2 regions of the Streptomyces sp. NPDC004435 genome follow, and region 2 is predicted to be linked to the other one. Evidence: riboswitches for the same ligand, from Rfam matches in the RefSeq annotation. Region 2 holds a riboswitch; the other holds the start of a gene.
What was found. A riboswitch is a leader RNA that binds a small molecule or an ion and turns the genes downstream of it on or off. The one in region 2 is predicted to bind S-adenosylmethionine.
Positions count from the first base shown of each region.

Region 1 (14,694 bases), on a different contig from region 2:
CGTGTCCCCGAAGGAGTGAAGACGAGTTCGTCGGGGCGACAGCCCACCGCCTCCGCCGCGGCCTCCCGCGCCGCGTCGAGCAGCAGCCGGGCCCGCCGCCCCTCCCGGTAGAGCCGGGCCGGGTCGGCCCACCCCTCGTCGAGGGCGGCGAGCAGCGCCTGACGGGCGACGGGGTGAAGAGGAGCGGCGGACGCGGCGTCGAAGTACGGCATCCGCCCACCGTAGAGCCTGCGCCCGACGCCTCCCCGCCCAGCCACGGCCCCCGCCGTCTCCGCCCCCACGGCCCGCTGTCTCCGCCCCCACGGCCCCTGCCTCCTCCGCCCCCGCGGCCCCTGCCTCCTCCGCCCCCGCGGCTCCTGTCTCCTCCGTCCCCGCGCCCCCGCCTCCTCCGTCCCCGCGGCCCCCGCCGGCCACGAGCCGAACGCCCCGCCCCTGGTCACAGGCCCAGAGCCTCCCCCTCCACCGGCCACTGCTGCTCCGCCCCCTCTCCCTCACCCGCAGGGCGGGCCCCCGGCCCGCGCCGCCGGCCGCCCCGACCTGTCACCAGCCCCACCCGCCCACCCGCGCCACCGGCTGCCCCCGCCAGGCCTCCCCACTGCCCGCCCCCGGCCGCCCCCCCCGTGCCCCCGGCCGCCCCGCCCCCGGCCGCCCCCAGGCCACCACCCGCCCCGCCCCCCCACGCCACCCCACCGACCACAGGCGCGCCCCCCCCGCGGGCCGGGCCCGGCGGCACGAGAAGGATCCGCCCGCGACGGGTGAGCCTGCGTCAGAAGAGCGCCCCCACCCACCCCCAGACCCCCGAACGGGCGCTTCCGGTCGCTCGGCGGAACGTTCGGGTCCACCCCTTCGGGGACTCGGACGGCGCGTTGGGCACCCTCCCCGCGCGACCCCAAATAGCGTCCAGTAGGGTTTGGTCCGCATAAACATCCAAACCCCTGCCCGCGGCCGGGGCGGCGACCGACCAGCGAGACGGACGGCCGTGGCCGACCAACGCGGGCCGAGACTCTCGGGAAGGCGCTACGTGAGTCCCAACGGCTCCGACCGCTCGTCGCGGCGCCCGATGCGGCGGAAGCTGCCGCAGGTGCTGACTGCGGGCCTGATCCTGGCGACAGCCACCGGCTGCTCGTACAACTGGGAAGACTTCCCCCGCCTTGGCATGCCCACCCCCGTCACGGAAGAGGCGCCTCGGATCCTCTCCCTGTGGCAGGGGTCCTGGGCCGCCGCGCTCCTCACCGGCATCCTGGTGTGGGGCCTCATCCTGTGGTCGGTCATCTTCCACCGGCGCAGCCGGACCAAGGTCGAGGTACCTCCGCAGACCCGCTACAACATGCCCATCGAGGCGCTGTACACGGTCACCCCCCTCATCATCGTCTCGGTGCTCTTCTACTTCACCGCGCGCGACGAGTCGAAGCTCCTTGCCCTCTCGGATAAGCCGGCCCACACGATCAACGTGGTCGGCTACCAGTGGAGCTGGGCCTTCAACTACATCGAGGACGTGCCCGGCGTCGAGGGTGACGCGAAGACGGACAAGAACCTCGCGTCCATTCCGGACAAGTACATCAAGCAGTTCCCGGAGAACGCGGGCGGCGTCTACGCCGCCGGCATCCCCGGCGACCGCAACCCGCAGACCGGCAACCCGGGCCCGACCCTGTGGCTGCCGAAGGGCGAGAAGGTCCGCTTCGTCCTCACCTCGCGTGACGTCATCCACTCCTTCTGGGTGGTGCCGTTCCTCTTCAAGCAGGACGTCATCCCGGGCCACACCAACGTCTTCGAGGTCACCCCGACCCAGGAGGGCACCTTCCTCGGCAAGTGCGCCGAGCTGTGCGGTGTCGACCACTCCCGGATGCTCTTCAACGTCAAGGTCGTCTCCCCGGAGCGCTACCAGGCGCACCTGAAGGAGCTGGCCGAGAAGGGCCAGACCGGCTACATTCCGTCCGGCATCGAGCAGACGGACCCGGCCAGGAACGCGGAGAAGAACCAACTGTGAGCATCCCCAACGAAACCAAGGGTGCCGCGGCTGAGGACTCGTACGAGAACGAGCTGCCCGTCCGCCGCAAGCAGCCCGGCAATGTGGTGGTGAAGTGGCTGACCACCACCGACCACAAGACCATCGGTACGATGTACCTGGTCACCTCGTTCGTGTTCTTCATCATCGGCGGCCTGATGGCGCTCTTCATGCGCGCCGAGCTGGCCCGTCCGGGCACGCAGATCATGTCGAACGAGCAGTTCAACCAGGCGTTCACGATGCACGGCACGATCATGCTGCTGATGTTCGCGACGCCGCTGTTCGCCGGATTCGCGAACTGGATCATGCCGCTGCAGATCGGCGCGCCCGACGTGGCGTTCCCGCGGCTGAACATGTTCGCCTACTGGCTGTACCTCTTCGGCTCGATCATGGCGGTGGCCGGCTTCCTCACCCCGCAGGGTGCGGCCGACTTCGGCTGGTTCGCCTACTCCCCGCTGTCGGACGCGGTCCGCTCGCCGGGTGTCGGCGCCGACATGTGGATCATGGGTCTGGCCTTCTCCGGCTTCGGCACGATCCTCGGCTCGGTCAACTTCATCACCACGATCATCTGCATGCGCGCTCCGGGCATGACGATGTTCCGCATGCCGATCTTCACCTGGAACGTGCTGCTGACCGGTGTCCTGGTCCTGCTCGCCTTCCCGGTCCTCGCGGCGGCGCTGTTCGCCCTGGAGGCGGACCGCAAGTTCGGTGCCCACGTCTTCGACGCGGCCAACGGCGGAGCCTTGCTCTGGCAGCACCTCTTCTGGTTCTTCGGACACCCAGAGGTGTACATCATCGCCCTGCCGTTCTTCGGCATCGTCTCCGAGGTCATCCCGGTCTTCAGCCGTAAGCCGATGTTCGGCTACATCGGTCTGGTGGCCGCGACCATCGCGATCGCCGGTCTGTCCGTGACCGTGTGGGCCCACCACATGTACGTCACAGGCGGCGTGCTCCTGCCGTTCTTCTCCTTCATGACGTTCCTCATCGCCGTACCGACCGGCGTGAAGTTCTTCAACTGGATCGGCACGATGTGGAAGGGCTCGCTGTCCTTCGAGACGCCGATGCTCTGGACGATCGGCTTCCTGATCACCTTCACCTTCGGTGGTCTGACCGGCGTCATCCTGGCCTCGCCGCCGATGGACTTCCACGTCTCGGACTCGTACTTCGTGGTGGCGCACTTCCACTACGTCGTCTTCGGCACCGTCGTCTTCGCGATGTTCGCCGGCTTCCACTTCTGGTGGCCGAAGTTCACCGGCAAGATGCTGGACGAGCGCCTGGGCAAGATGACCTTCTGGACGCTGTTCATCGGCTTCCACGGCACCTTCCTGGTGCAGCACTGGCTGGGCGCCGAGGGCATGCCGCGTCGTTACGCGGACTACCTGGACGCCGACGGCTTCACCGCGCTGAACACGATCTCGACGATCTCGTCGTTCCTGCTCGGCCTGTCGATGCTGCCGTTCTTCTACAACGTGTGGAAGACCGCCAAGTACGGCAAGAAGGTCGAGGTCGACGACCCGTGGGGCTACGGCCGTTCGCTCGAGTGGGCGACGTCCTGCCCGCCGCCGCGGCACAACTTCCTCACGCTGCCGCGGATCCGTTCGGAATCGCCCGCGTTCGACCTGCACCACCCTGAGATCGCGGCTGTCGACCAGCTGGAGAACAAGCCGCACGAGGCCGCGGCCCTCACGGGCAGCAAGGAGGCCGGCAAGTGAAGATCCAGGGCAAGATGTTCATCTGGCTGAGCGTCTTCATCCTTGCCATGGCGGTCCTGTACGGCGTCTGGAGCAAGGAGCCGGTCGGTACGACGGCGCTCTTCCTGGCCTTCGGCCTCTCCATCATGATCGGCTACTACCTGGCCTTCACGGCCAAGCGTGTCGACGCGATGGCCCAGGACGACAAGGAGGCCGACGTCGCGGACGAGGCCGGCGAGGTGGGCTTCTTCGCCCCCCACAGCTGGCAGCCGCTGTCGCTGGCCCTCGGTGGAGCGCTCGCGTTCCTCTCGGTCGCGATGGGCTGGTGGATCATGTACTTCTCCGCCCCGCTGATCCTCGTCGGCATCTGGGGCTGGGTCTTCGAGTTCTACCGCGGTGAGAACCAGAACCAGTAGCAGCACCCCGCAACACCCCCGAGGGGCCCGGTCACTTCGTACGCGAAGCGGCCGGGCCCCTCTTTTGCACCGCTCGGCGCGCCTGCGCGCGGAAGTGTCCTTAGCGTGAAGTCATGAACGACACGCCGCGCATTCGGACTGTTCTGAGCTGCACCCTCCTGGCCCTCACCGTCACCGCGGGCGCGGCGGCGTGCGTGGGCGGTCCGGACGGGCACCCGCTGTCGGCGACCCCGTACGACGCTGCCGACCAGATCGCCTTCGCGGCGGCCGACGGGACCCGGCTCGACCCCGAGAAGCCCCTGGAGATCACCGCCAAGGGCGACGAGGGGCGCCTCACCGACGTCACCGCGACCGACGCGGCCGGCCGCCACCTCGCGGGCGAGCTCACCGCGGACGGGCGTACCTGGCGCTCCACGGGCTCACTGGCCGCCGGGACCCGCTACACCGTCAGAGTGGCCACGGAGGACGAGGACGGGGCCCCTGGCGCCCGTACGTACACCTTCGAGACAGCTCCGACCAAAAGGGCCCTGACCGTCACCTTCGGGCCGGAGGCGGGCACCTACGGCGTCGGACAGCCGATCACCGCCGACCTCAGCCTCCCCGTGAAGGACCGGGCCGCGCGCGCCGTCGTCGAACGGGCCCTCAAGGTCCGCTCCACGCCCGCCGTCGAGGGCTCCTGGTACTGGGTGGACGACAAGAAGCTGCACTTCCGCCCGAAGGAGTACTGGCCGTCCGGCGCGCTCGTCTCCGCCACCGCCAACCTCGACGGCCTCCGGGTCGGCGACAAGCTCTACGGCGGCCCGTCCACCCCGCTGCGGCTGAAGATCGGCGACCGCGTCGAGGCCGTCGCGGACGCCTCGACCCACTACATGACGGTCCGGCGCAACGGAGAAGTGATCAACACCATTCCGGTGACCACCGGGAAACCGGGCTTCTCCACCCGTAACGGGATCAAAGTGGTGCTCGGCAAGGAGTACTACGTCCGGATGCGCGGCACCAGCATCGGCATCGCCGAGGGCAGCTCCGAGTCGTACGACCTGCCGGTCTACTACGCCACCCGGGTCACCTGGAGCGGCGAGTACGTGCACGCCGCCCCCTGGTCCGTCGGCTCCCACGGCGTCGCCAACGTCAGCCACGGCTGCGTGGGCATGTCCACCGGCAACGCCGCCTGGTTCTACGAGACCGTCCGCCCCGGCGACATCGTCCGGACCGTCAACAGCTACGGCGAGCTGATGGACACCTTCGGCAACGGCTTCGGCGACTGGAACATGGAGTGGGAGAAGTGGCGCCGGGGCAGCGCCCTGGTGGCCGAGAAGGGCGACCCCTCGGCCACCGAGGTCACCAAGGCCCGCCTCCGGCCCGCGCTCTGACCGGAGGCCGACCGATCACCCTCAGGAGGCGATCGAGAGGCGCGTGCGGAGCAGGGCGGCCAGGGACGCCGCGAACTCGACCGGTTCCACCGGAAGGGTGACCGCGGCGTCCGCGCGGCTCCAGGTGGCCAGCCAGGCGTCCTGCGGGCGGCCGATGAGCAGCAGGACCGGCGGGCAGCGGAAGACCTCGTCCTTGATCTGCCGGCAGACGCCCATGCCGCCCGCCGGGACGGCCTCGCCGTCCAGCACGCAGACGTCGATCCCGCCCTCGTCAAGGTGCTTCAGCACGGCCGGGAGCGTCGCGCACTCCACGAACCGCACCGGGGGCACGTCCGCGGCGGGCCGCCGCCCGGCGGCGAGCCGGACCTGCTCCCGGGTGTTCGCGTCGTCGCTGTAGACCAGGACCGTGGCACTCGACTGCATCGTTCCTCCGTCCGGAAGGCGGGCCGGTCGTCCTCGACCGGTGCGCGGGATGCTACTCCGCTCCACACCCCGTCAACACCCGTTCAACACCTGTTCGAAGGGTGCCGGGAGGCCCGCGCGATGGGCCGTTCGGGCTGGACACACCCCCCTGACACTCCGAACGGCACCCCCCGGAGTGAGGGCGGGATAAGCGACCGACATAATGTCGGTCGTGGCGACAGTAACGACAGTAGATACCGGGCACGCGCACCCGTCGGTCAATCGACCGAACCTCACCAGCGTCGGAACCATCATCTGGCTGAGTTCCGAGCTGATGTTCTTCGCGGCCCTCTTCGCGATGTACTTCACCCTGCGATCGGTGACCGGTCCCGAGTTCTGGACGGAAAAGGCCGACGCCTTGAACTTTCCGTTCGCGGCGACCAACACCACGATCCTGGTGCTCTCCTCGCTCACCTGCCAGCTCGGCGTCTTCGCCGCGGAGCGCGGTGACGTGAAGAAGCTCCGGACGTGGTTCATCATCACGTTCGTGATGGGTGCGATCTTCATCGGCGGCCAGGTCCTGGAGTACACCGAGCTGGTCAAGCACGAGGGCCTCTCGCTCTCGTCCGACCCGTACGGCACGGTGTTCTACCTGACCACCGGCTTCCACGGCCTGCACGTGCTGGGCGGTCTCATCGCCTTCCTGCTGGTCCTCGGCCGGACGTACGCCGCCAAGAGGTTCACTCACGAGCAGGCAACCGCCGCCATCGTCGTGTCCTACTACTGGCACTTCGTCGATGTCGTCTGGATCGGCCTCTTCGCCACGATCTACATGATCAAGTAGTCGGTCACCGCCCGTCGCGGCGGACCGACATCCAGCAAGCATCGACGCAGAAGATCCTGACACCGGGGTAATCCGTGAAAAAGCTCTCCGCACGACGACGCCATCCGCTGGCGGCGGTCGTCGTCCTACTTCTCGCGCTGGCGGCCACGGGGGGGCTGTACGCCGCGTTCGCGCCCGCGGGCACGGCGAAGGCCGATGAAACCGCCCAGTCCCTCGCCATCGAGGAGGGCAAGAAGCTCTACTCCGTCGGCTGCGCCAGCTGCCACGGAACCGGCGGTCAGGGCACCTCTGACGGCCCGTCCCTCGTCGGCGTGGGCTCCGCCTCCGTGGACTTCCAGGTCGGCACCGGCCGCATGCCGGCGCAGCAGCCGGGCGCCCAGGTCCCGAAGAAGAAGGTCATCTACACGCAGGCCGAGATCGACCAGCTCGCGGCGTACGTGGCCTCCCTCGGAGCCGGCCCGACCACGCCGAAGCAGGGCCAGTACGACCCCGCGGGTGCCGATGTCGCCAACGGTGGCCAGCTGTGGCGCACCAACTGCGCGCAGTGCCACGCCTTCACCGGTGAGGGCGGCGCCCTGACCCACGGCAAGTACGCCCCGAGCCTCGACGGCGTCAGCCCGAAGCATCTCTACGAGGCCATGCAGACCGGCCCGCAGAACATGCCTTCCTTCCCGGACACGACCATGCCGGAGAAGGAGAAGAAGGACATCATCGCGTACGTCCAGGCCGTCAACGGCGACAAGACCGTCAGCCCGGGCGGCCTCTCGCTCGGTGGCCTCGGCCCCGTCTCCGAGGGCCTGTTCGCCTGGGTCTTCGGTCTGGGCGCACTGATCGCAGTTGCCATCTGGGTCGCGGCCCACACCGCTAAGGCCAAGAAGTCATGAGTAGCCAAGAGATTCCAGAAGAGAACCTGCCGGCAGGGCAGGACACCGCGCACGGCGCGGTGAAGGTCGCGGACAACCCGTTCGTCGACCCGGGCCTTCCGCCCCACAAGCCGCGCATCCAGGACATCGACGAGCGGGCCGCCCGCCGGTCCGAGCGCGCCGTCGCCTTCATGTTCGTGCTGTCGATGCTGGCCACCGTCGGCTTCATCGCCTCGTACGTGATCTTCCCGGTCGACAAGAACGTGTACATCTGGCCCTTCGGCCACGTGTCCGCGCTCAACTTCGCGCTGGGCTGGACGCTCGGTCTCGCCCTCTTCTTCATCGGCGCGGGAGCGGTCCACTGGGCCCGCACCCTGATGTCCGACGTCGAGGTCGCGGACGAGCGCCACCCGATGGAGGCGTCGCCCGAGGTCAAGGCGAAGGTCATGGCGGACTTCGCGGCCGGCGCCGCCGAGTCCGGCATGGGCCGCCGCAAGCTCATCCGCAACACCCTGTTCGGCGCGCTGGCCATGGTGCCGCTCTCCGGCATCGTGCTGCTGCGTGACATGGGCCCGCTGCCCGAGCGGAAGCTCCGCACCACGCTGTGGGCCAAGGGCAAGCTGCTCATCAACATGAACACGCACGAGCCGCTGCGTCCCGAGGACGTGGCCGTCGGCTCGCTGACCTTCGCGATGCCCGAGGGCCTCTCCGAGCACGACCACCACTTCCAGGTGGAGATCGCCAAGGCCGCCCTGATGATCGTCCGGATCCAGCCGGAGGACATCAAGGACAAGCGCGAGCTCGAGTGGTCGCACGAGGGCATCGTCGCCTTCTCGAAGATCTGCACCCACGTCGGCTGCCCGATCTCGCTGTACGAGCAGCAGACCCACCACGTGCTCTGCCCGTGCCACCAGTCCACCTTCGACCTGTCCGACGGCGCGCGAGTCATCTTCGGCCCGGCCGGTCACGCGCTCCCGCAGCTGCGGATCGGCGTGAACGACGAGGGCTTCCTCGAAGCGCACGGCGACTTCGACGAGCCCGTCGGTCCCTCTTTCTGGGAGCGCGGATGAGCACTGTGACCAACACGGAGAAGAAGGCGCCCGCCGGTGAGCGGATCGCCGACTGGGCCGACGGTCGCCTGGGGATCTACACGCTGGCCAAGGCCAACATGCGGAAGATCTTCCCGGACCACTGGTCCTTCATGCTGGGCGAGATCTGCCTCTACAGCTTCCTCATCATCATCCTGACGGGCGTCTACCTGACGCTGTTCTTCCACCCGTCGATGAACGAGGTGGAGTACGCCGGACCATACGTCCCGCTCCAGGGACAGCTGATGTCCGAGGCGTTCAACTCGACCATGCACATCTCGTTCGAGGTGCGCGGTGGTCTGCTCATCCGGCAGATCCACCACTGGGCGGCGCTGATCTTCCTCGCCGGCATGTTCGTGCACATGATGCGCGTCTTCTTCACGGGCGCCTTCCGCAAGCCGCGTGAGATCAACTGGCTGTTCGGCTTCCTGCTGTTCTTCCTGGGCATGTTCACCGGCTTCACCGGTTACTCGCTCCCGGACGACCTGCTCTCCGGCACCGGTGTCCGCTTCATGCAGGGCGCGATCCTGTCGGTGCCGATCGTCGGCACCTACCTGTCGATGTTCCTCTTCGGCGGCGAGTTCCCCGGCGGCGACTTCGTGGCCCGGTTCTACTCGGCGCACGTGCTGCTGCTCCCCGGCATCATGCTGGGCCTGGTGGTCGCGCACCTGATCCTGGTGTTCGTCCACAAGCACACGCACTTCGAGGGCCCCGGCCGGACGAACAAGAACGTCGTCGGCATGCCGCTGCTCCCCGTGTACATGGCCAAGGCCGGAGGCTTCTTCTTCCTGGTCTTCGGCGTGATCACGGTCATCGCGGCGATCGCCTCGATCAACCCGATCTGGGCCCTCGGCCCGTACCGCCCGGACCAGGTGTCCACCGGCGCCCAGCCCGACTGGTACATGGGCTTCGCCGAGGGTCTGATCCGTGTCATGCCGGGCTGGGAGATCAACCTCTGGGGCCACACGCTCGTCCTGGGCGTGTTCATCCCGCTGGTGATCTTCCCGCTGGTCCTCGCGGCGATCGCGGTCTACCCGTTCATCGAGTCCTGGATCACCGGCGACAAGCGCGAGCACCACATCGCGCAGCGCCCGCGCAACGCTCCGACGCGCACCGCCTTCGGTGTCGCCTGGATCACCGCGTACATGATCATGCTCGTGGGTGGTGGAAACGACCTCTGGGCGACCCACTTCCACCTGTCGATCAACTCGATCACCTGGTTCGTGCGGATCTTCTTCTTCGTCGGCCCGGTCATCGCGTTCATCGTCACCAAGCGGATCTGCCTCGGCCTCCAGCGCCGGGACAAGGACAAGGTGCTGCACGGGCGCGAGTCCGGCATCATCAAGCGCCTGCCGCACGGTGAGTTCGTCGAGATCCACGAGCCGCTCAGCCAGGGCGAGCTGTACAAGCTCACCGCGCACGAGCAGTACCAGCCCGCCGAGCTGCCGCCGGCCGTCGACGAGAACGGCGTGGAGCGGAAGATCGGCGCGGTCGAGAAGCTCCGGGTCAAGCTCAACAAGGGCTACTACGGCGACGACAACCAGATCGCCAAGCCCACGCTCGACGAGTACAAGGAGATCCAGAGCGGCCACGGCCACCACTGAGACCTCCTGACCTCCTGAGCAGGTCGCCACGGCGAGAGCCCCGTCCATTCGATGGACGGGGCTCTTTGCCGTACCCGTGGATCGATAGGCTGGACCCCGTATCCGACGCACGATCATCAGGAGCTGCCATGAGCGCTGTGACCCCCGCTGGAGGACCGACCACGGCGGGCCGCTCCTGGCCCGTCCTCCTGAACGGCCTCCTGGAGGGGAAGGACCTCTCCGCCGACGACACCGCCTGGGCGATGGACCTCATCATGAGCGGCGAGGCGACCGACGCCCAGATCGCCGGCTTCATGGTGGCGCTCCGGGCCAAGGGCGAGACCGTCGAGGAGATCAGCGGACTCGTCCGGACCATGTACGCGCACGCCAACACCATCGAGGTGGCGGGACCGGCCGTCGACATCGTCGGCACCGGCGGCGACGGCGCCAAGACCGTCAACATCTCCACGATGGCCTCCATCGTCGTCGCCGGCACCGGCACCAAGGTCGTCAAGCACGGCAACCGGGCCGCGTCCTCCGCCTCCGGCTCCTCCGACGTCCTGGAGAAGCTCGGCATCAACCTCGGCCTCACCCCGCAGCGGGTCGCCGAGGTCGCCGAGGAAGCCGGCATCACCATCTGCTTCGCGGTGCGCTTCCACCCCTCGCTGCGGCACGTCGCCGCCGCCCGCGGCCAGCTCGGCATCCGCACCACCTTCAACGTGCTCGGCCCGCTCACCAACCCGGCCCGGGTCAAGGCCCAGGCCGTCGGCGTCGCCGACCCCCGGATGGCGCCGATCGTCGCCGGCGTCTTCGCCGAGCGCGGCAACTCGGCGCTGGTCTTCCGCGGCGACGACGGCCTCGACGAGCTGACCATCACCGGCACCTCCCGGGTCTGGGTGGTCCGGGACGGCTCGGTGCGCGAGGAGGTCTTCGACCCGAAGGACGTCGGCCTCGACTACGCGCCCCTGGAGGCCCTGCGCGGCGCCGACGCCTCGTACAACGCCGACGTCGCCCGCCGCCTCCTCGCCGGCGAGACCGGGCCGGTACGGGACGCGGTGCTGCTCAACGCGGCGGCGGCGCTCACCGCGCTGGAGCCCGGCGAGGGCACCCTCGCGGAGCAGCTGCGGGCCGGCATGGCACGGGCCGCCGAGTCCATCGACTCTGGCGCCGCCCGCACGGCCCTCGACCGCTGGATCACCGCCAGCAACGCGTGACGGCCCCGCCGCGCGGTCCGCGAGACACCCGTTCCGAAATACGGACGGGGTTGCGCGGACCGCGAGCGGTGGCATACGTTCGGCAACAGGTCATGAGCGACAGCCCTCAAGCCCCGGCTGGCTGTCCGGCAACCCTCCGTCCGTGGCGGGGTGCCCCGGGTGAAGACCAGGCCGTGGACAGCAAGGTCCTCGGCAAGCGCGGACCCCTGCGCCATCCCTGGGGTCCTGGTCCTCGAGGGAGCGGTCTCGTGAGCAAGCGAATGCGTTAGGGCCTCCGGCCCCTTCCTCCCACCTCCGCACGGCACCCTTCTCGCCGCGCGTCGAGGTCAACACCCGTACACGGCGGGCGTCCTGGCGACGCCGCCCGCGGGTCCTTCACGCCACTCGCCTTGTCCTGCCGGGAGATACCGCCATGTCCGCACGCCCGAACGCCGCCGTCACCACCTCCGACGTCACCGCCGCCGACTCCGCCGACGCCTGCTGCACCGCCCCGCTGGCCGTCCTCGGCCGCGACGTCACCGTCCCGCTCGTCACCGGCGGCGAGGTGACCTACGCGGCCCTCGACTACGCCGCCAGCGCCCCCGCCCTCCAGCGGGTCTGGGACGACGTCGCCGCCTACGCCCCGTACTACGGCAGCGTCCACCGCGGCGCCGGCTACCTCTCCCAGCTCTCCACCGACCTCTTCGAGCAGAGCCGCGTCACCGTCGCCGAGTTCCTCGACTGCCGCGAGGACGACCAGGTCGTCTTCACCCGCTCCACCACCGACTCGCTCAACCTCCTCGCCCAGGTGGTCCCCGCCGACTGCCAGGTCTTCGTCTTCGAGACCGAGCACCACGCCTCCCTGCTGCCCTGGCGCGACGCCCAGGTCACCTACCTCAACGCCCCCCGCACGCCCGGGCAGGCCGTCGAGACCCTGGAGCGCGCCCTCGCCGACCGGGACCCTTACGGTCCCGCCCTCGTCTGCGTCACCGGCGCGTCCAACGTGACCGGCGAGCTGTGGCCGGTCCGCGAACTGGCCGCCGCCGCCCACGCGCACGGCGCCCGGATCGTCCTCGACGCCGCCCAGCTCGCCCCGCACCACCCGGTCTCCGTGCGCGAACTGGACGTGGACTGGGTCGCCTTCTCCGGGCACAAGCTCTACGCGCCCTTCGGCTCCGGCGTCCTCGCCGGACGTGCCGACTGGCTCCGGGCCGCCGAGCCGTACCTGGCCGGCGGCGGCGCCTCCCGCACCGTGGCCCGCCGCGCCGACGGCGGCGTGGACGTCGAGTGGCACACCACCGCGGCCCGCCACGAGGCCGGCTCCCCGAACGTCATCGGCGTCTACTCCATCGCCTCCGCCTGCAAGGCGCTGACCGAGGCCGGCTTCGACACCCTGGTCGCCCGCGAGCGGCACCTCATCGACACCGTCCGCTCCGGCCTCGCCGAGGTCCCCGAGGTCCGCGTTCTCTCCCTCTTCGGCGACGACGCCCCCCGGGTCGGCGTCATCTCCTTCGTCGTCGACGGCTGGAACAGCTCCCACTTCGCCGCCGCCCTCTCCGCCGAGTACGGCATCGGCGTCCGCGACGGCCTCTTCTGCGCCCACCCGCTCGTCCGCACCCTGCTCGGCTCCGACGCCCAGGACCCGGGCGAGTGCGGCGCCCCGGAGCCGGCCGCCCCCGGCGAGCGGTCCCTCAACGCGATCCGCGTCAGCTTCGGCGCCGGCACGCCGGACGAGCACGTCGAGCGGTTCGTCGGCGCCGTGAAGGAGCTCGTCCGCGACGGCGCCCAGTGGAAGTACCGCACCGAGGACGGCCGCTGCGTGCCCGACCGCGGCTGAGCGCCGGGGTTCAGGCCGCGAGCCGGGTGCCGACCAGCACCATCCGCAGCGCCCGCTCGGCCGCGTCCGCCAGGAACTCGCCGCCCCGGTCGAGTGCTTCGGGCAGCGCCACCGGCGCGGGCAGGATCGAACCGTAGGCGTCGACCCCGACCGCCCGCACCTCGTGGGCGCCCTGCCCGAGCGTCCCGGCCAGCGCCAGGACCGGCACCCCGTGGGCCTTGGCCCGGCGCGCCACCTCGGCCGGGACCTTGCCCCGCACGGTCTGCCCGTCCAGCGCGCCCTCCGCGGTGATCACCAGATCGGCGCGGGCCAGCCGGGCGTCCAGGTCGACGTGGTCGAGCAGCACCTCGAAGCGGGGGAGCAGCCGGGCGCCGAGCGCGGCGAGTCCGGCGCCGAGCCCGCCCGAGGCCCCGGACCCCGGGGCCGTGGCGAGTCCGGCGGGCGCGCCGAGGTCCCGTACGAGCAGGGCGGCCCAGCGGTCCAGGGCCGCCGCCAGCTCCTCGACCCGCTCCGGACCCGCGCCCTTCTGCGGGCCGAAGACCCGGGCCACGCCCCGCTCGCCGCAGAGCACGTTGTACGGATTGCAGGCCACGAGCAGTTCGGTGCCGGCCAGCCGCGGGTCGAGCCCGGCCGGGTCGATCCGGTCCAGCCGGGTCAACGCGGCACCCCCGGAGGGGAGTTCGACTCCCTCGGAGTCCAGGAGCCGGGCGCCGAGGGCCTGGAGCGCACCCGCTCCGCCGTCCGAGGTGCCGGAGTCGCCACAGCCGACGAGGATGCGGCGGGCGCCGGCGTCCAGTGCCGCCCGGACCAGTTCGCCCACCCCGTAGGTGGTGGTGGACCCCGGGTCGCGGCGGTCGGCCGGCACCAGGGACAGGCCCGCGACGGCCGCCATCTCGACCACCGCGGAGGAGTGGTCGAGAAGCGCGAAGTGGGTGCGGACCGGGGCGCCGACGGGGCCGGTCGCGATCCGGGGCAGCAGCCTGCCCCCGGTCGCGGCCGCCAGCGCCCGCGCGGTGCCCTCGCCGCCGTCGACCAGCGGGATCAGGTCGACGACGGCGTCCGGGCGGACCCGGCGCAACCCCTCGGCGATGGCCTCGGCGGCCTCGGGGGCGGAGAGGGACTCCTTGAAACCGCTGGGGGCGACGGCGATGTGAAGGCTCACGGCTGGGACTCCAGAAGGACGGGCACGCCGAGCAGCGGCCAGACGAACAGGGCGAAGAGCAGCACCAGGACGGCGCTGAGCGGGGCGAGCACGGCGGAGAGCCGCAGCAGGTCGCGCGGGGTGAAGGTGGGGACGCCGTCCGGGGGTTCGGCGAAGAGGGCGACCGGCTTCGCGGAGGCCGGCAGCGTGTGGCAGAAGCCCGCCGCGGCGGTGGAGGCGAGCGCCGCGGCCACCGGGTCG
Region 1 covers NZ_JBIAMB010000005.1:153,937-168,630, reverse strand. The annotation lists gene ACFYT9_RS10850 (cysteine desulfurase/sulfurtransferase TusA family protein) at 1-212, opposite strand, end outside; gene coxB (cytochrome c oxidase subunit II) at 1,022-1,987, shown strand; gene ctaD (cytochrome c oxidase subunit I) at 1,984-3,717, shown strand; gene ACFYT9_RS10835 (cytochrome c oxidase subunit 4) at 3,714-4,112, shown strand; gene ACFYT9_RS10830 (Ig-like domain-containing protein) at 4,226-5,482, shown strand; gene ACFYT9_RS10825 (hypothetical protein) at 5,504-5,905, opposite strand; gene ACFYT9_RS10820 (heme-copper oxidase subunit III) at 6,108-6,728, shown strand; gene ACFYT9_RS10815 (c-type cytochrome) at 6,803-7,612, shown strand; gene ACFYT9_RS10810 (Rieske 2Fe-2S domain-containing protein) at 7,609-8,661, shown strand; gene ACFYT9_RS10805 (cytochrome bc complex cytochrome b subunit) at 8,658-10,283, shown strand; gene trpD (anthranilate phosphoribosyltransferase) at 10,412-11,476, shown strand; SAM riboswitch class IV at 11,565-11,681, shown strand; gene ACFYT9_RS10795 (aminotransferase class V-fold PLP-dependent enzyme) at 11,889-13,292, shown strand; partial or broken gene ACFYT9_RS10790 (glycerate kinase) at 13,253-14,496, opposite strand; gene ACFYT9_RS10785 (SLC13 family permease) at 14,451-14,694, opposite strand, start outside.
Region 1: linked by a shared signal. The riboswitch ahead of ACFYT9_RS10795 (aminotransferase class V-fold PLP-dependent enzyme) and the one ahead of thrC (threonine synthase) in region 2 are both predicted to bind S-adenosylmethionine.

Region 2 (14,694 bases):
GCCGCTGACGTCACCGGGCCCGCCGATGAGCCCCGCCCGTGCGACCAGCAGCCGCTCCCCGAGCGCGGCGGCCGACGCCAGCTCACAGGCCGCCTTCGCCTCGCCGTACAGCTCCCGCCCGACCTCGTCGAGTGCGGTCGGCACCATCAGCGCCGCGGACTCGTCCGCCCCGATCTCCGCCTGCGAGGCGTACACGTTGCCCGACGACACGTACGTCCAGTGCCGGGCCCGCCCCGCGAGCGCTTCCAGCGCCCCCCGGACGAACCCCGGCTGCCACGACACCTCGACGACGGCGTCCCAGTCGCGCCCGGCCAGCGCGTCGTACGCCCCCGCCTCCCGCCGGTCCGCGACGACCAGCTCGGCCCCCTCCGCGACCTCCCCGCTCTCGCCCCGCGCCAGACACGTCACCGCGTGCCCCCGCGCCAGCGCCCGCCGCGCCACCTCACGTCCCACCCACGCCGTACCACCGAGCACCAGAATGTCCATGCGCCCCAGTCGACCACCGAACCCGCCTCCCCGAGAACGCAGTTCGCCGTCGGCGCACGGAATGCGCCGACGGCGAACGGGGGACGGGCCGGTGCCCAGGTGCCCAGGTGCCTAGAACAGAGCCTTGAAGCCGTTCCAGCCACCGCTGCCGATCAGCACCCGGCCGCCGTACCCACCGGCGCCGGTCGAGGCGTACCGCCACAGCTTCCCGGCCGTGTCCCGCGCGAGCAGATCCGCCCGCCCGTCCCCGGACAGGTCGCCGACGCCGACGAGCGCGGTGTACCCGCCCCAGCCGCCGCCGACCTTCACACGTGCGGTGACGCCACCGCTCGCGGTGCCGTAGTACCGCCACAGCACACCCGCGGCGTCGACCCCGAGCAGGTCGCCCCGCCCGTCGCCGTTCAGGTCCCCGGCCCCGACGAGCTTCCTGTACAGCTTCCAGTTGGTCCCGATCCGCACCCGCGCCTTGAGGGTGTGGGTCGAGGTCCCCCCGTAGAAGTAGACGTCCCCGTTGGACGCCTGCCGCGCGACGAGGTCCGGATACCCGTCGCCGTTCACGTCACCCGGCGAGGTGAGGACGTCGTACGCACCCCACCCGGCCCCGACGAGCGTGTACGGCGACGAGGCCGTGACGACCTTCCCGCATCCCGGCCGGTACGCCCGCAGCTGGTCCCCGACCCGCGCGTACACGTCGGCGCAGCGGTCGCCGTTCAGGTCACCGGCGGGGGTGAGGAGGGTGCCGGCGGCGAACTTGCTCCCGACCCCTGCGGTGCGGGCCGCCAGCGCGCCCGTCCCGTTCCCCCTGTACAGCGACGTCGCCCCGGTGGCGTCCACCGTCAGCAGATCGCCGAACCCGTCGTCCCCGGCCATGTCCCGCCACACGGCGGCAGCGCCGGAGACGGCGACGGTCCCGGAGGCCGTCAGATCCGCCCCGTGCCCGTCGGCGGGCCTCACGGCCAGGCTCCAGGCGTACGCCCCGTTCCGCACGTACTTCCCGGCCGTGTCCTTTCCGTCCCACGAGGGGGCCACGATCCCGCGCGCCTCACCGCCGGTGAGGGTCCGCACGACCTTGCCGCTGATCTTGTGCTTCAGCGTCAGCGTCCAGGAGGAACCCGGCTTGGAGAGCCACCAACGCGGCTTCCAGGCACCGGCCTTGATGTTCGCGGCGGGGGTGTCGGCGTCGATGGCGGCGAGGCGGCCGGTGACGCCGCCGAGCCCGGTGACGCGGACGGACTCCCAGGTGTCGACGAAGGCGATGCCGCCGCCGAAGCGGTCGACGGTCCAGCTCTGGCCATCGAAGTCGTTGCGGTCGGCGGCCAGTTCCCCGAGGGGCCGCTCCCGATCGGTGCCGGAGCGGACGTCCACCGCGTACAGCTCCTCACCCCAGGAGGCGGCCGGGAAGGCGAGGAACCCGTCGCCGAGGCGGGGACGGACGTCGTCGGGGATCCGGGTCCACACCGACCGGCGCTTCTCCCGGTCGTGGACGATCACGGCGCCCGGGTCGTCGGCGCACCGCCGCTGAATCCACTGGCCGACGACCTCGATGCCGCTGAACTCGCAGCTCGTGCCGAGGTCGGCGGTCGCGACGGTCGCTCCCGTGCGGACGTCGACGGCGGTGGCCTTGCCGTCGGTGGCGGAGCCGGTCCACAGCAGGCGGCCCCACAGCGACTGGTTCAGGTTCGTGGAGTCCCGGAGCACGGCACCGGTCTCGATGTCCACGACGAGGGAACGGCGGACCGCACCGGCGTCGGCGTGGAAGTGCACGTAGCGGCCGGAGGCACGGACGAGGGTGTCCGGCGTCAGCTTGCTCGCGTGCTGGACCACGACGCCGCGCGTGGTGCCGCCGCTGCCCGGGGTCGTCACGCGTACCGCGATCGCGCAGTCCGCGCAGCCGGGACGGTCGGCGCTCTCCAGGGTGACCAGGCGGCCGTCCCCGGTGTCCGTCCACCAGCGCGGGTAGGTCGCGCTGGGCAGGATCTGCGGGCAGTTCGCGGCCGGGACGAGGGAGTCGCAGCTCCACCGCGCGGTCGCCGCGCGCGTGCCCGTCAGGGCGAGGTCGTATCCCTGGAGGACCCGGTCCGAGACCGCGTTGACGGTCTGCGCGACGAGCCGTCCCTGGGACAGCGTCAGGCTCTCACGGGGGGAGGCCCCGGTCAGGGCCAGGAACCGCTTGGCGGCCGGCGCGCCGTCGGCTCCGGGGGCGATGCGCTGCACGCCGATCGCTCCTGCGTCCGGCGTGCCCACCACGTACACCGCGCCGTCCGTCCCGCGCTCGGCCGGCTCCTCTCCCTGGAGGGTGATGCCGAGGTCACGGGCGACACCGCCGGCCAGCGGTACGGCGTACAGCTCGGTGTTCCGGACGTTCTCGTCCGACACGGGGAGCGCCGCCCGGCCGATGAGCCACTCGCCCACGAGGTCGAGCTGCGCCGTGCCGTCCGTGACGGGCTCCGGGAGCGCGAGGACGCGGCCGGGGGCGGCCGGGTCGGTGCGGGAGAGGACGACGGCCTCCGTCGTGCCCCCGAGGACGACGCGCCGCGCGTCGAGCGCGGCGGACCGTGCCGCGGGGTACGGCAGGGGGGTGACCGTCCCGGTGGCGAAGTCCATCAGTCCGACGGCCCTGTCCTCGCCGACGTCGTAGCCGAGGACCGCGCTCGTGCCGTCCTGGGCGAGGACCCGCGGTGCCGACGAGGCACCCGGCAGGAGCACCTCGCGGTCGGCGGGGGCGTTCTCTCCGTAGCCGAGGAGGAGCAGGGTGACGCCGTCGGAGCCGACCTGGGACCGGACCAGGTGCCGGCCGGCGACGACCGGCACCCACGCCTCGCCGGATTCGTTGTACAGCTCGGAGGTCCGTCCGGTCGCGAAGTCGTGGACGGTGGCGGCACCGCCCCAGGAGTCGCGGCAGACGAACACGTCCCCGGACCCGTACCACTCCTCCGGTTCGCAGCTCGGCGCGTAGGCGATGCGGCCGCCGCTCAGGCCGTGCCAGCGGACCTGCCGGGGGCCGGACACCTGCACGCCGGTTCCGGCACCCACGACCCTTCCGTAGACCGGCGCCTCGGGGTCGGCCGGAGCCGGGACCGTCACCTCGTACGGTGCCGTGTCGGCCGCCGTCGCGGCCGGGGCGGTGACGGCCGCGAGGCCGGTGAGAGCCAGGGTCGCGCTCAGGGCGAGCGCGACGGTTCTTCGTACGGACAAAGAAGGGGTCCCCTCGTGCGGATCGTCGGTGGCGGCAGACGACGCGGGGGCACGCGGGACCGTGGCACGACGGCCACCGACGTCTCGCGCGGGCGCCGGCCCGATGCCCCCACCTGCCGGCTGGCGTGATCGTACAACTGGCCGAATCTAGACGGGAAGCGGAGGAGGCCCGTCCGGCCCTGGAGCCGAAATCGCGGGCGTGGTCCGGCCCCGGCACCTACCCTGCCCCCATGCGCATCCACAGGACCTCGTACGTCTGTCTGCCCTGCCGGGCCTCGTACAAGCAGGGGCGGGAGCACGGTGCCGAGCGGAAGTGTCCGCGGTGCGGGGAGCCGATGACCGGCGTGGGGTCGGCCTTCCAGCCTCCTCGGCGGAACGACACCGAGGGGTGGCGGGTGCTGTCGGTGCTGCTGCACGCGGGGGTGCGGTTCCACACGAGCTGCTGTCAGGGGTGCGGGCCCGGCTACCGGCCGCGGACGCTCGCCGAGGTGAAGGCGCGCGTCGCGCTGGCCCGGCGGACCGGGGAGCCGCTCGCCGAGGTCCTCGTACGGCCCGTGGTCTGAGCGTCCGGGAGAACGCGCCGAGGGCGGCACCCCCCTGCTGGGGAGTGCCGCCCTCGGCGTTCGCTTTCAGCTCGCGATCAGCTCGCGCGCCGCGATGAACCGCTGATCCCTTCGGGATCAGAAGTCCATGTCACCGCCCGGCATGCCGCCGCCGGCCGGCGCGGCGGTCTTCTCCGGCTTGTCGGCGATGACGGCCTCGGTGGTGAGGAAGAGCGCGGCGATCGACGCGGCGTTCTGCAGCGCGGAGCGCGTCACCTTGGCCGGGTCGATGATGCCCTCGGCGACCAGGTCGACGTACTCGCCGGTCGCGGCGTTGAGGCCGTGACCCGGGGTGAGGTTGCGGACCTTCTCGACCACGACGCCGCCCTCGAGGCCGGCGTTGACCGCGATCTGCTTGATCGGGGCCTCCAGGGCGAGCTTGACGATCGCGGCACCGGTGGCCTCGTCGCCGTCCAGCTCCAGCTTCTCGAAGACGCTGGAGGCCTGGAGCAGGGCCACGCCGCCGCCGGCGACGATGCCCTCCTCGACGGCCGCCTTGGCGTTGCGCACGGCGTCCTCGATGCGGTGCTTGCGCTCCTTGAGCTCGACCTCGGTCGCGGCACCGGCCTTGATGACCGCCACGCCGCCGGCGAGCTTCGCGAGGCGCTCCTGGAGCTTCTCGCGGTCGTAGTCGGAGTCGCTGTTCTCGATCTCGGCGCGGATCTGGTTCACGCGGCCCGCGACCTGCTCGCTGTCACCGGCACCGTCGACGATGGTGGTCTCGTCCTTGGTGATGACGACCTTGCGGGCGCGGCCCAGCAGGTCGAGACCGGCCGACTCCAGCTTGAGGCCGACCTCCTCGGAGATGACCGTGCCGCCGGTGAGGATGGCGATGTCCTGGAGCATGGCCTTGCGGCGGTCGCCGAAGCCCGGGGCCTTGACCGCGACGGAGCGGAAGGTGCCGCGGATCTTGTTGACGACCAGCGTCGACAGGGCCTCGCCCTCGACGTCCTCGGCGATGATCAGCAGCGGCTTGCCCGACTGCATGACCTTCTCCAGGAGCGGGAGGAGGTCCTTCACGGAGGAGATCTTGGAGTTGACGATGAGGATGTACGGGTCCTCGAGCGCGGCCTCCATGCGCTCCATGTCGGTCGCGAAGTACGCCGAGATGTAGCCCTTGTCGAAGCGCATGCCCTCGGTGAGCTCGAGCTCCAGACCGAAGGTCTGCGACTCCTCGACGGTGATGACGCCTTCCTTGCCGACCTTGTCCATGGCCTCGGCGATGAGCTCGCCGATCTGGGTGTCGGCGGCGGAGATGGAGGCGGTGGAGGCGATCTGCTCCTTCGTCTCGACCTCCTTCGCCTGGTCGAGCAGGGCGCCGGAGACGGCCTCGACGGCCTTCTCGATGCCGCGCTTGAGGGCCATCGGGTTGGCACCGGCGGCGACGTTGCGGAGGCCCTCGCGGACGAGCGCCTGGGCGAGGACGGTGGCGGTGGTCGTACCGTCGCCGGCGACGTCGTCCGTCTTCTTGGCGACTTCCTTGACCAGCTCGGCGCCGATCTTCTCGTACGGGTCCTCGAGCTCGATCTCCTTGGCGATGGAGACACCATCGTTGGTGATCGTGGGGGCGCCCCACTTCTTCTCGAGGACGACGTTGCGACCCTTGGGGCCGAGGGTGACCTTGACGGCGTCAGCGAGCTGGTTCATGCCGCGCTCGAGACCGCGCCGGGCCTCCTCGTCGAACGCGATGATCTTGGCCATGTGAAGTGGTCCTCCCGGACATGGGGTGGATAACGCTCCAGGACCGCGCCGACGCCCGCGACGGACGGCCTCCGCACTCCGCGTGGTTCCTTGCCCCACACGGCCGGCGGCCTCGTCATGCCCGGTCCTCGTAGCACTCTCACCTTCCGAGTGCTAACGCCAATGATTAGCACTCGACCCATGCGAGTGCAAGCGACTCTCAAGGATCAGACCCGTCGGCGGCAGGTGTCCGGGAACGCGTGAGGGGCCCGCATCCCCCGGGGGATGCGGGCCCCTCGACGACGAGACGTCGGTGGCCGATCGCGCCGCGCCTCAGGCGGTCACCTTGACCATGTCCGCCTGCGGACCCTTCTGACCCTGCGAGATCTCGAACTCGACTCGCTGGCCCTCTTCGAGGCTGCGGTACCCATCCATCTGGATGGCGCTGTAGTGGACGAAAACATCCGCACCACCGTCGACCGCGATGAAGCCGTAGCCCTTCTCCGCGTTGAACCACTTGACGGTGCCCTGAGCCATGCCTAACTCCCCTATTACGTACTGGCCCTTGAGCGGATCCGCACTTCACGAACCCGGGTCAGAACCTGCGCCGGAACGCGTCGACCGCCGCTGAATGTATCTGTCCAACTGCCCTCTGCAACAGGGCAATCCACCGGGAATTCTCGGCGGAGCGGAAAGGGGAATCCGGAAGAAATACTTGAATTGCGGGGCAAGTCGGGCCGGGCGAAAGGCACATAAGGGGCAGAGTGTGCGCGCTTTCCGGCCGCCGGTTGTCGCATTCTTGTCAGGTCCCGGGCCGGGCTCATATGCGCCTGGCATGAGCGGCGGAGGGGACTTCCCCAACTCTACCGCGCTCAACCATGCAGAATTGCCCCCTCCGCTTTCTCTCGCGGAAGGGGCAATTCAGTGAGGACGGGCAGGGCTCGGGTCGAGCCCGGGGAGATCAGCAGCCGCCGGCGACCGCGGGGATGATCGAGACGCCCGCGCCGTCCGGGGTGGCGGTCTCCAGGCCCTGCTCGAAGCGGACGTCGTCGTCGTTCACGTAGACGTTCACGAAGCGGCGCAGCTTGCCCTGGTCGTCCAGGACGCGGGCGGCGATGCCAGTGTGGTTCTTCTCCAGGTCGGCGATGACCTCGGCGAGGGTCGCGCCCTCGGCGGCGACCTCGGACTGCCCGCCGGTGTAGGTGCGGAGGATGGTGGGGATGCGGACGTTCACGGCCATGGTGTCTTCGGGACCTTTCAGTGGGCCAGGCCCGCGTCGCGGAACGCGTCCAGGCTCGGGCGGATGGTGGCGGTCGCCTGAGAGCTGTCGGCCACGGCGTCCAGGGTCTTGAGGCCGTCGCCGGTGTTGAGGACGACGGTGGTGAGGTTCGGGTCGATGACGCCGTTCTCGACGAGCTTGCGCGTCACGCCGACGGTCACGCCGCCCGCGGTCTCCGCGAAGACGCCCTCGGTCCGGGCGAGCAGCTTGATCGCGTCCACGACCTGCTCGTCGTTCACGTCCTCCACGGCGCCGCCGGTGCGGCGGGCGATGTCGAGGACGTAGGGGCCGTCGGCCGGGTTGCCGATCGCGAGGGACTTGGCGATGGTGTTCGGCTTCTGCGGGCGGACCACGTCGTGCCCGGCCTTGAAGGCGGCGGAGACCGGCGAGCAGCCCTCGGCCTGGGCGCCGAAGATCTTGTACGGCTTGTCCTCGACCAGGCCCAGCTTGATGAGCTCCTGGAGCCCCTTGTCGATCTTGGTGAGCTGGGAGCCGGAGGCGATCGGGATGACGAGCTGGTCCGGGATGACCCAGCCGAGCTGCTCGCAGATCTCGTACGCGAGCGTCTTGGAGCCCTCGCCGTAGTACGGGCGGAGGTTGACGTTGACGAAGCCCCAGCCCTCGCCGAGCGGGTCGCCGATGAGCTCCGAGCAGAAGCGGTTGACGTCGTCGTAGTTGCCCTCGATGGCGACCAGGTCACCGCCGTAGACACCGGCCATGACGACCTTGCCCTGCTCCAGGTCGTGCGGGATGAAGACGCAGGAGCGGAAGCCGGCGCGGGCGGCGGCGGCGCCGACGGCGCCGGCCAGGTTGCCGGTGGAGGAGCAGGAGAGGGTGGTGAAGCCGAAGGCGCGGGCGGCCTCGATGGCCTGCGCGACGACCCGGTCCTTGAAGGAGTGGGTCGGGTTGCCGGAGTCGTCCTTGACGAAGAGCTTGCCGGGGGCGACGCCGAGCTCGCGGGCGAGGTTGTCGGCCTTGATCAGCGGGGTCCAGCCGGGGTTCAGGTTCGGCTTCTCGGCGACGTCGGCCGGGACGGGCAGCAGGGGCGCGTACCGCCAGATGTTCGCGGGGCCGGCCTCGATCCGCTTGCGCAGTTCCTCGGGGTCGCTCGCCGGGAGGTCGTAGGCCACTTCGAGAGGGCCGAAACACAGCTCACAGGCGAAGATCGGGCCGAGGGCGAAGACCTCTCCGCACTCCCGGCAGGAAAGCCCGGACGCGGGACCGAGGTCGACGGTGGTGGCGGGAGCGGCAGTCTGTACAGACATGGAGGGGAGGCCCTTTCTCCTCATCTTCCTCATGGCGCATTTCGCCACGAGACGGATTTGGCACCTTCCCTAGCCGGGGGCCTCGCTGGCGCAAGACAAACCGACTGGAGGGTTGCCGGGGCTTCAACGGGCCGTATCCCTCTGCCCCTCTGGATGAGCGGTATTCGATTGTGAGACGCGGGTGGCACCCCGACATGCATCGGGCGTCCGCGTTGTTCAAGACTGTAACCGAAGGCTTCGAAGGTGGAGACGGTCGTCCGATCCGCGAGATGGAGATCACGTTGCTGGAAGAAGTGGAGCGCTGGCTGACCCGGCGGTCCTGGTCCGTGTCCGACCGGCCGCTGGAGCGGGTGCTCGCCGCCAAACGGGGGACGTCGGTCAGCGTGGTGCTGCCCGCGCTCAACGAGGAGGCGACCGTCGGGGACATCGTCAGCGTGATCCGGCGCGAGCTGATGACCGACGCGGTGCCGCTGGTGGACGAGCTGATGGTGATCGACTCGGGTTCCACGGACCGCACCGCCGAGGTCGCGGCGGCGGCCGGCGCACGGGTGGTCGCGCGGGACGACATACTCCCCCGGATCCCGGCGGTCCCGGGCAAGGGCGAGGTGCTGTGGCGGTCACTCATGGTGACCAGCGGGGACGTGGTGTGCTTCGTCGACGCGGACCTGCGGGACTTCTCGGCCGACTTCGTCACCGGGATCGTGGGCCCGCTGCTCACCGACCCGGAGGTGGACCTCGTCAAGGCCATGTACGACCGCCCCTTCGGTGACACCCCTGGTCAGGGCGGCCGGGTGACCGAACTGGTGGCCCGCCCGCTGCTCAATCTGCACTGGCCGCGGCTGGCCGGCTTCGTCCAGCCGCTGGGCGGGGAGTACGCGGCGCGGCGCTCGCTGCTCGAACGGCTGCCCTTCCCGGTCGGTTACGGAGTGGAGCTGGGGCTCCTGGTGGACGCGCTGCACACGGTGGGCCTGGACGCGCTGGCGCAGGTGGACGTGGGGGTGCGCAAGCACCGGCATCAGGACGGGCAGGCGCTGGGCCGGATGGCGGCGGCGATCTACCGGACGGCGCAGCTGCGGCTCTCCCGGGGCCAGCTCGTCCGCCCCCGGCTGACCCAGTTCGAGCGGGGCGCGTCGGGCTTCGAGCCGCGGACGTACGCGGTGGACACCGAGGAGCGTCCGCCGATGGCCGAGATCACGGAGTACGCGCACCGCCGCGTGGCGTAACACCCCAGAATCGTACGCTTTGCATACATTGCCCTTTTATGCGATTCGTACGATCTCACCCCTCCCGCGTGGCCCGGGTGCTCGCGGCGGGCCTGCTCGCCGCGGGCCCGCTCGCGGCGGCGGCCGGACCGGCCGCCGCGGACGTCGTCGAACCCTTCGGGCAGCGGTACCAGGAGTCCCTGTACGGGGACTTCAGCACGATCGGCAACACCGTCACGGTCTGCCCGGTGGCCCCCGCCGACCTGGCCGCCCGGTGCGCCGCCGCCACGAGGGGCGAGGGCTCCGACACCGCCGACACCTTCGTGATGCGCCGGTCCGACACCGACGGCGGCGGCGACGCCTACGGCTCCAGCACCGCCCGGGTCCGGATCCCCGAGGGCGCCGAGGTGGCCTACGCCCGGCTCTACTGGGGCGGCAACGACGGCACCTACCGGGGCCCGAGCGGGGCGCCGCTGAAGCGCTGCGACAGCTCCGGCGCCGATGCGGACCCCTCTCCCGGGGACCCGGCGACGACGACCCCGCGGCTCACGGTCGGCGCGAGGGCGGCCGTGCCGGTCGCGATCGACAGCATGGTCGTGGACCCGCCCGACATCGGCGGGCCGCACTACTACACGGGCGAGTCCGACGTGACCGCCGCCTTCGCGGGCGTCTCGGGGACGGGCGCGCCGGTGGAGGTCGGCGTGGGCGGGGTGTGGGCGCCCGCAGGGAAGGGCTGCGTCGCCGGCTGGTCCCTGACCGTCGTCCACCGCTTCCCCGGCCCCGACCCGGCGGAGGCGCCGGAGCGGCGCAGCGTCCACGTCCACGGCGGGCACGTGATCCAGCGCCCGGCCTCCCCCGCGACGACGGTCACGGTGGACGGCTTCCACCGCTCCCCGGGCAGGGCGCGGGCGGGCGTGACGGCGTACGAGGGCGACCGGAACACGCCCGGCGACAGGTTCCTGGTGGGCGGGAAGAGCGTCACCGGGGCCCGCACGGGCTCCACCGACAACTTCTTCGCCGGTGAGGACGACGGCGCGGTCTCCCCGGACCTGACCGACAACCTCTCCCTCGACGCGAAGCGGTTCGACGTCCCGGAGGGCGCCGTCCCGGCGGGCGCCACCTCGGCGGAGCTGACCTTCTCCACCAGCGGCGACACCTACGTGCCCGCCGGCCTCGCCTTCTCGGTGCCGGTGCCGGACCTGGAGGTCACCGGGACGGCGAAGCCGCGCACGGTGAAGCCGGGCGACACCCTCACGTACACGATCACCGCGAAGAACGTCAGCGGGATCGACCACCCGGCGGTCTCCTTCGCCGACGACCTGACCGGCGCCCTCGACGACGCCGACTACGCGGGCGACGCGAAGGCGGACCTCGGCGAGGTGGCGTACGGGAAGCCGCGGATCGGCTGGACCGGTGCCCTCCCGGCCGGGAGGACGGTGACCCTGACGTACTCGGTGAAGGTGAGGGACCCGGCCACCGGCGACGGGAAGCTCCGCACCGCGGTCGCGGTGCGCTCGCCGCGCTCGAACTGCGGCGGGGGCGGCGAGGGCAGCGAGGATCCGGCGTGCGCGGTGACCCGGGCGGTGGAGCTCCCGGACCCGGCACCGTCCACCCCGTCCGCGTCTCCGTCAACCCCGTCCACCCCTTCCCCGTCCACCCCGCCCCGGTCCACGCCGACCCCGTCCGGGGATGCGGCCCCCTCCACCCCGACGCCGGCCGGGGACACGGACCCGGCCGCCCCGGGGGCCGGACCCTCGAAGCGGCCCACCGCGGAACCCACCGACCCGGCCCCCTCGCCCTCCGTGACCACCGCCGTCGCCCCGGCTCCCGGACCGGGGCACGGCGGCGGCGCGGGCGGGACCGGCGGGGGCGGCGGCTCGATGGCCGAGACCGGCGGGGGCGGCGAGCGGCTGTGGCTGCTCGGCGCGCTCGCGGTGGTCCTCGCGGCGACGGGCCTGGTCGCGAAGGCGGCGATGCGCGGCCGGCGGATCCGTTAGGACGCCGGCGGCCGTGCGTATCCGGCCGACCGCCGACCGTATACGTACGTTTGAGCGTTTACGTGACGGGCTAGGTTCGCCACATGGTTTCGGTACTGGTGGCATCCAACCGAGGGCCCGTCTCGTACACGCTCGGTGACGACGGCGCGCTCTCCTCCCGCAGGGGCGGCGGCGGCCTCGTGTCCGGCCTGAGCGCCGTGGACTCCGAGGACAGCCTCTGGGTGTGCGCGGCACTCGGCGACGGCGACCGCGAGGCCGTCCGGCGCGGCGTCGCCGAGCCCGGCGTGCGGATGCTGGACATCGACCCCGAGGTGTACGCCGACGCGTACAACGGCATCGCCAACTCGGTGCTGTGGTTCCTCCACCACCACCTGTACGACATCCCCCGCGAGCCCGTCTTCGACGCCGCCTTCCGGCGCCGCTGGGAGGCGTACCGCGCCTACAACCGCGCCTTCGCCGAGGCCCTGGCCGCCGAGGCCGCCGAGGGCGCGGCGGTCCTGGTGCAGGACTACCACCTGGCGCTCGTGCCCGGCATGCTCCGCGAGCTCCGCCCCGACCTGCGGATCGGCCACTTCACGCACACGCCGTGGGTGTCGTCGGCATACCTGCGGATGGTGCCGGACGACATCGTCGAGGAGCTGCTCTGGGGCATGCTCGGCGCCGACGAGCTCGGTTTCCACACCTGGTCATGGGCCTCGTCCTTCATCAGCTGCTGCTCCCAGCGGGACGACGCCACGGGCACGGCCCAGGGTGTCTGGCCGAGCGGCGACCCCTGGCGCGGGGTGGAGTGGCGCCGCCACGGCGTCGGCAAGGGCCGCACCCGGGTCCAGGTGTACGCGCTCGGGGTCGACGGCGACGACCTGCGCGCGCTCGCCCACCGGCCCGAGGTGGACGACCGGCTGGCCCGGCTCCGCGAGGAGGTCGGCGGCCGGAAGACCATCGTCCGCGTCGACCGCACCGAGCTGTCCAAGAACATCCTGCGCGGCCTGCTGGCCTACCGGGAGCTCCTCGTCACGCACCCGGAGTGGCGCGAGGAGGTCGTCCACCTGGCCTCCGCCTACCCCTCCCGGCAGGACCTGGAGACGTACCGGGCGTACACGGCCTCCGTCGAGGCGCTGGCCCAGGAGATCAACGAGGAGTTCGGCACGCCGGACTGGCAGCCGGTGCTGGTCTCCGTCGAGGACGACTTCACCCGCTCCCTCGCCGCCTACCGCCTCGCGGACGTGGCCCTGGTGAACCCGGTCAGGGACGGCATGAACCTGGTGGCGAAGGAGATACCCGTGGTCTCCGACGCGGGCTGCGCGCTCGTCCTGTCGACCGGCGCGGGCGCCCACCGGGAGCTGGGCCAGGACGCCCTCACCGTCGACCCCTTCGACGTCTCGGCGACCGCCGAGGCCCTCCACACGGCCCTGAGCATGCCGGCGGACGAGCGGTCCGAGCGCACCAAGCGCCTGGCCGCCGCCGCCACCGCCCTCCCCCCGCAGCGCTGGTTCCTCGACCAACTCGCGGCCCTGCGGGAGCCGGCGGACTAGGGCGTGTTTCGAAAGTAGCGCCGTCCGCCCGGAGGGCGGGCCCCGCGGCGTCTGGTGCGTGCGATCGCAAGGCGGAGGGTCGTCCTCGTACCGGGCGTACTCGGACGACCCCGACAACGCGGCTGGGGGTGCCCCCTCTGGGGGAGTGCGTGCCAGGCGTCGCGGGGCAGGCGGGACTTTCGAAACACGCCCTAGGGCCGGTCGGCGGCGGCGCGCTCGCCCCGCTCGCGGCCCCAGGCCGCGAGCGGTTCCAGGGCGTCGTTGAGGCGCAGGCCGTCCTTGGTGAGGGCGTACTCGACGCGCGGCGGAACCTCCTCGTAGGAGACGCGGCGGACGATCCCGTCCGCCTCCATCTCCCTCAGGTGCGAGGCGAGGACCTTCTCCGTGATGCCCGGCACCATCCGGCGCAGCTCGCCGAAGCGCCGCTCCGTGCCCTCGTGGAGGGCCCAGAGGATGAGCACCTTCCACTTGCCGCCGATCACCGCCATCGCGGTGTCGATGCCGCAGACGTGTTCCCCGTCGGCCTCCGGCCGGTTCGGCGTCGCCATCCCTCACCCTCCTGACCTGCTCGCTCACTTCAGGGTAACCACCCACTCCGAAGTGGGTACTTGAGCGCTCAACGGCCCGGTCGCAGGCTGGACCCATGAACACGACGACCTCGACGAACGCGCAGAAGACCCCCGTCACCCTCCTCGGCCTCGGCGCGATGGGCACCGCCCTCGCCCGCACCTGGCTCGCCGCCGGGCACCCGCTCACCGTCTGGAACCGCACCCCCGGCCGCGCGGAGGCGCTGGCCCCCGAGGGCGCGAAGGTCGCGGACAGCGCGGCCGAGGCGGTGGCGGCGAGCACCCTCGTCATCGCCTGTCTCCTCGACGACGCCTCGGTGGGCACCGCCCTGGACGGCGTCGACCTGACCGGCAAGGACCTGGTGAACCTGACCACCGGCACCCCCGCCGAGGCCCGGGCCCGCGCCGCGTGGGCCGAGGAGCGCGGCGCGCGCTACCTGGACGGCGGCATCATGGCCGTCCCGCCGATGGTCGGGGTCCCGGAGGCCGGCGGCTACGTCTTCTACAGCGGCTCGCGGCAGCTGTTCGACCTGCACCGGGCGACCCTCGCGGTGCCCGTGGGCACCACCTACGTCGGCGAGGACGCGGGCTTCGCGGCCCTGCACGACGTGGCCCTGCTCAGCGCCATGTACGGGATGTTCGCCGGGGCCACGCACGCCTTCGCCCTGATCCGGCGGGAGAACATCGACCCGGTGGCGTTCGCCCCGCTGCTCGGCGACTGGATCAAGGCGATGGTCGACCCGTCGGTCGGGCAGACGGCCCACCAGCTGGTGAGCGGCGATTTCACCACGGACGTGGTCTCCAACCTGGCGATGCAGGTGGCCGGCGCGAAGACCCTGCTGACCACCGCCGAGGAACAGGGCGTCAGCCCGGAGCTGATCCGCCCCCAG
Region 2 covers NZ_JBIAMB010000022.1:111,440-126,133, reverse strand. The annotation lists gene ACFYT9_RS32160 (NAD-dependent epimerase/dehydratase family protein) at 1-486, opposite strand, end outside; gene ACFYT9_RS32155 (FG-GAP-like repeat-containing protein) at 598-3,681, opposite strand; gene ACFYT9_RS32150 (deoxyxylulose-5-phosphate synthase) at 3,912-4,244, shown strand; gene groL (chaperonin GroEL) at 4,362-5,984, opposite strand; gene ACFYT9_RS32140 (cold-shock protein) at 6,297-6,500, opposite strand; gene ACFYT9_RS32135 (MoaD/ThiS family protein) at 6,925-7,203, opposite strand; gene thrC (threonine synthase) at 7,221-8,540, opposite strand; SAM riboswitch class I at 8,525-8,667, opposite strand; gene ACFYT9_RS32125 (glucosyl-3-phosphoglycerate synthase) at 8,789-9,730, shown strand; gene ACFYT9_RS32120 (hypothetical protein) at 9,769-11,706, shown strand; gene ACFYT9_RS32115 (trehalose-6-phosphate synthase) at 11,790-13,238, shown strand; gene ACFYT9_RS32110 (winged helix-turn-helix transcriptional regulator) at 13,430-13,786, opposite strand; gene ACFYT9_RS32105 (NAD(P)-dependent oxidoreductase) at 13,882-14,694, shown strand, end outside.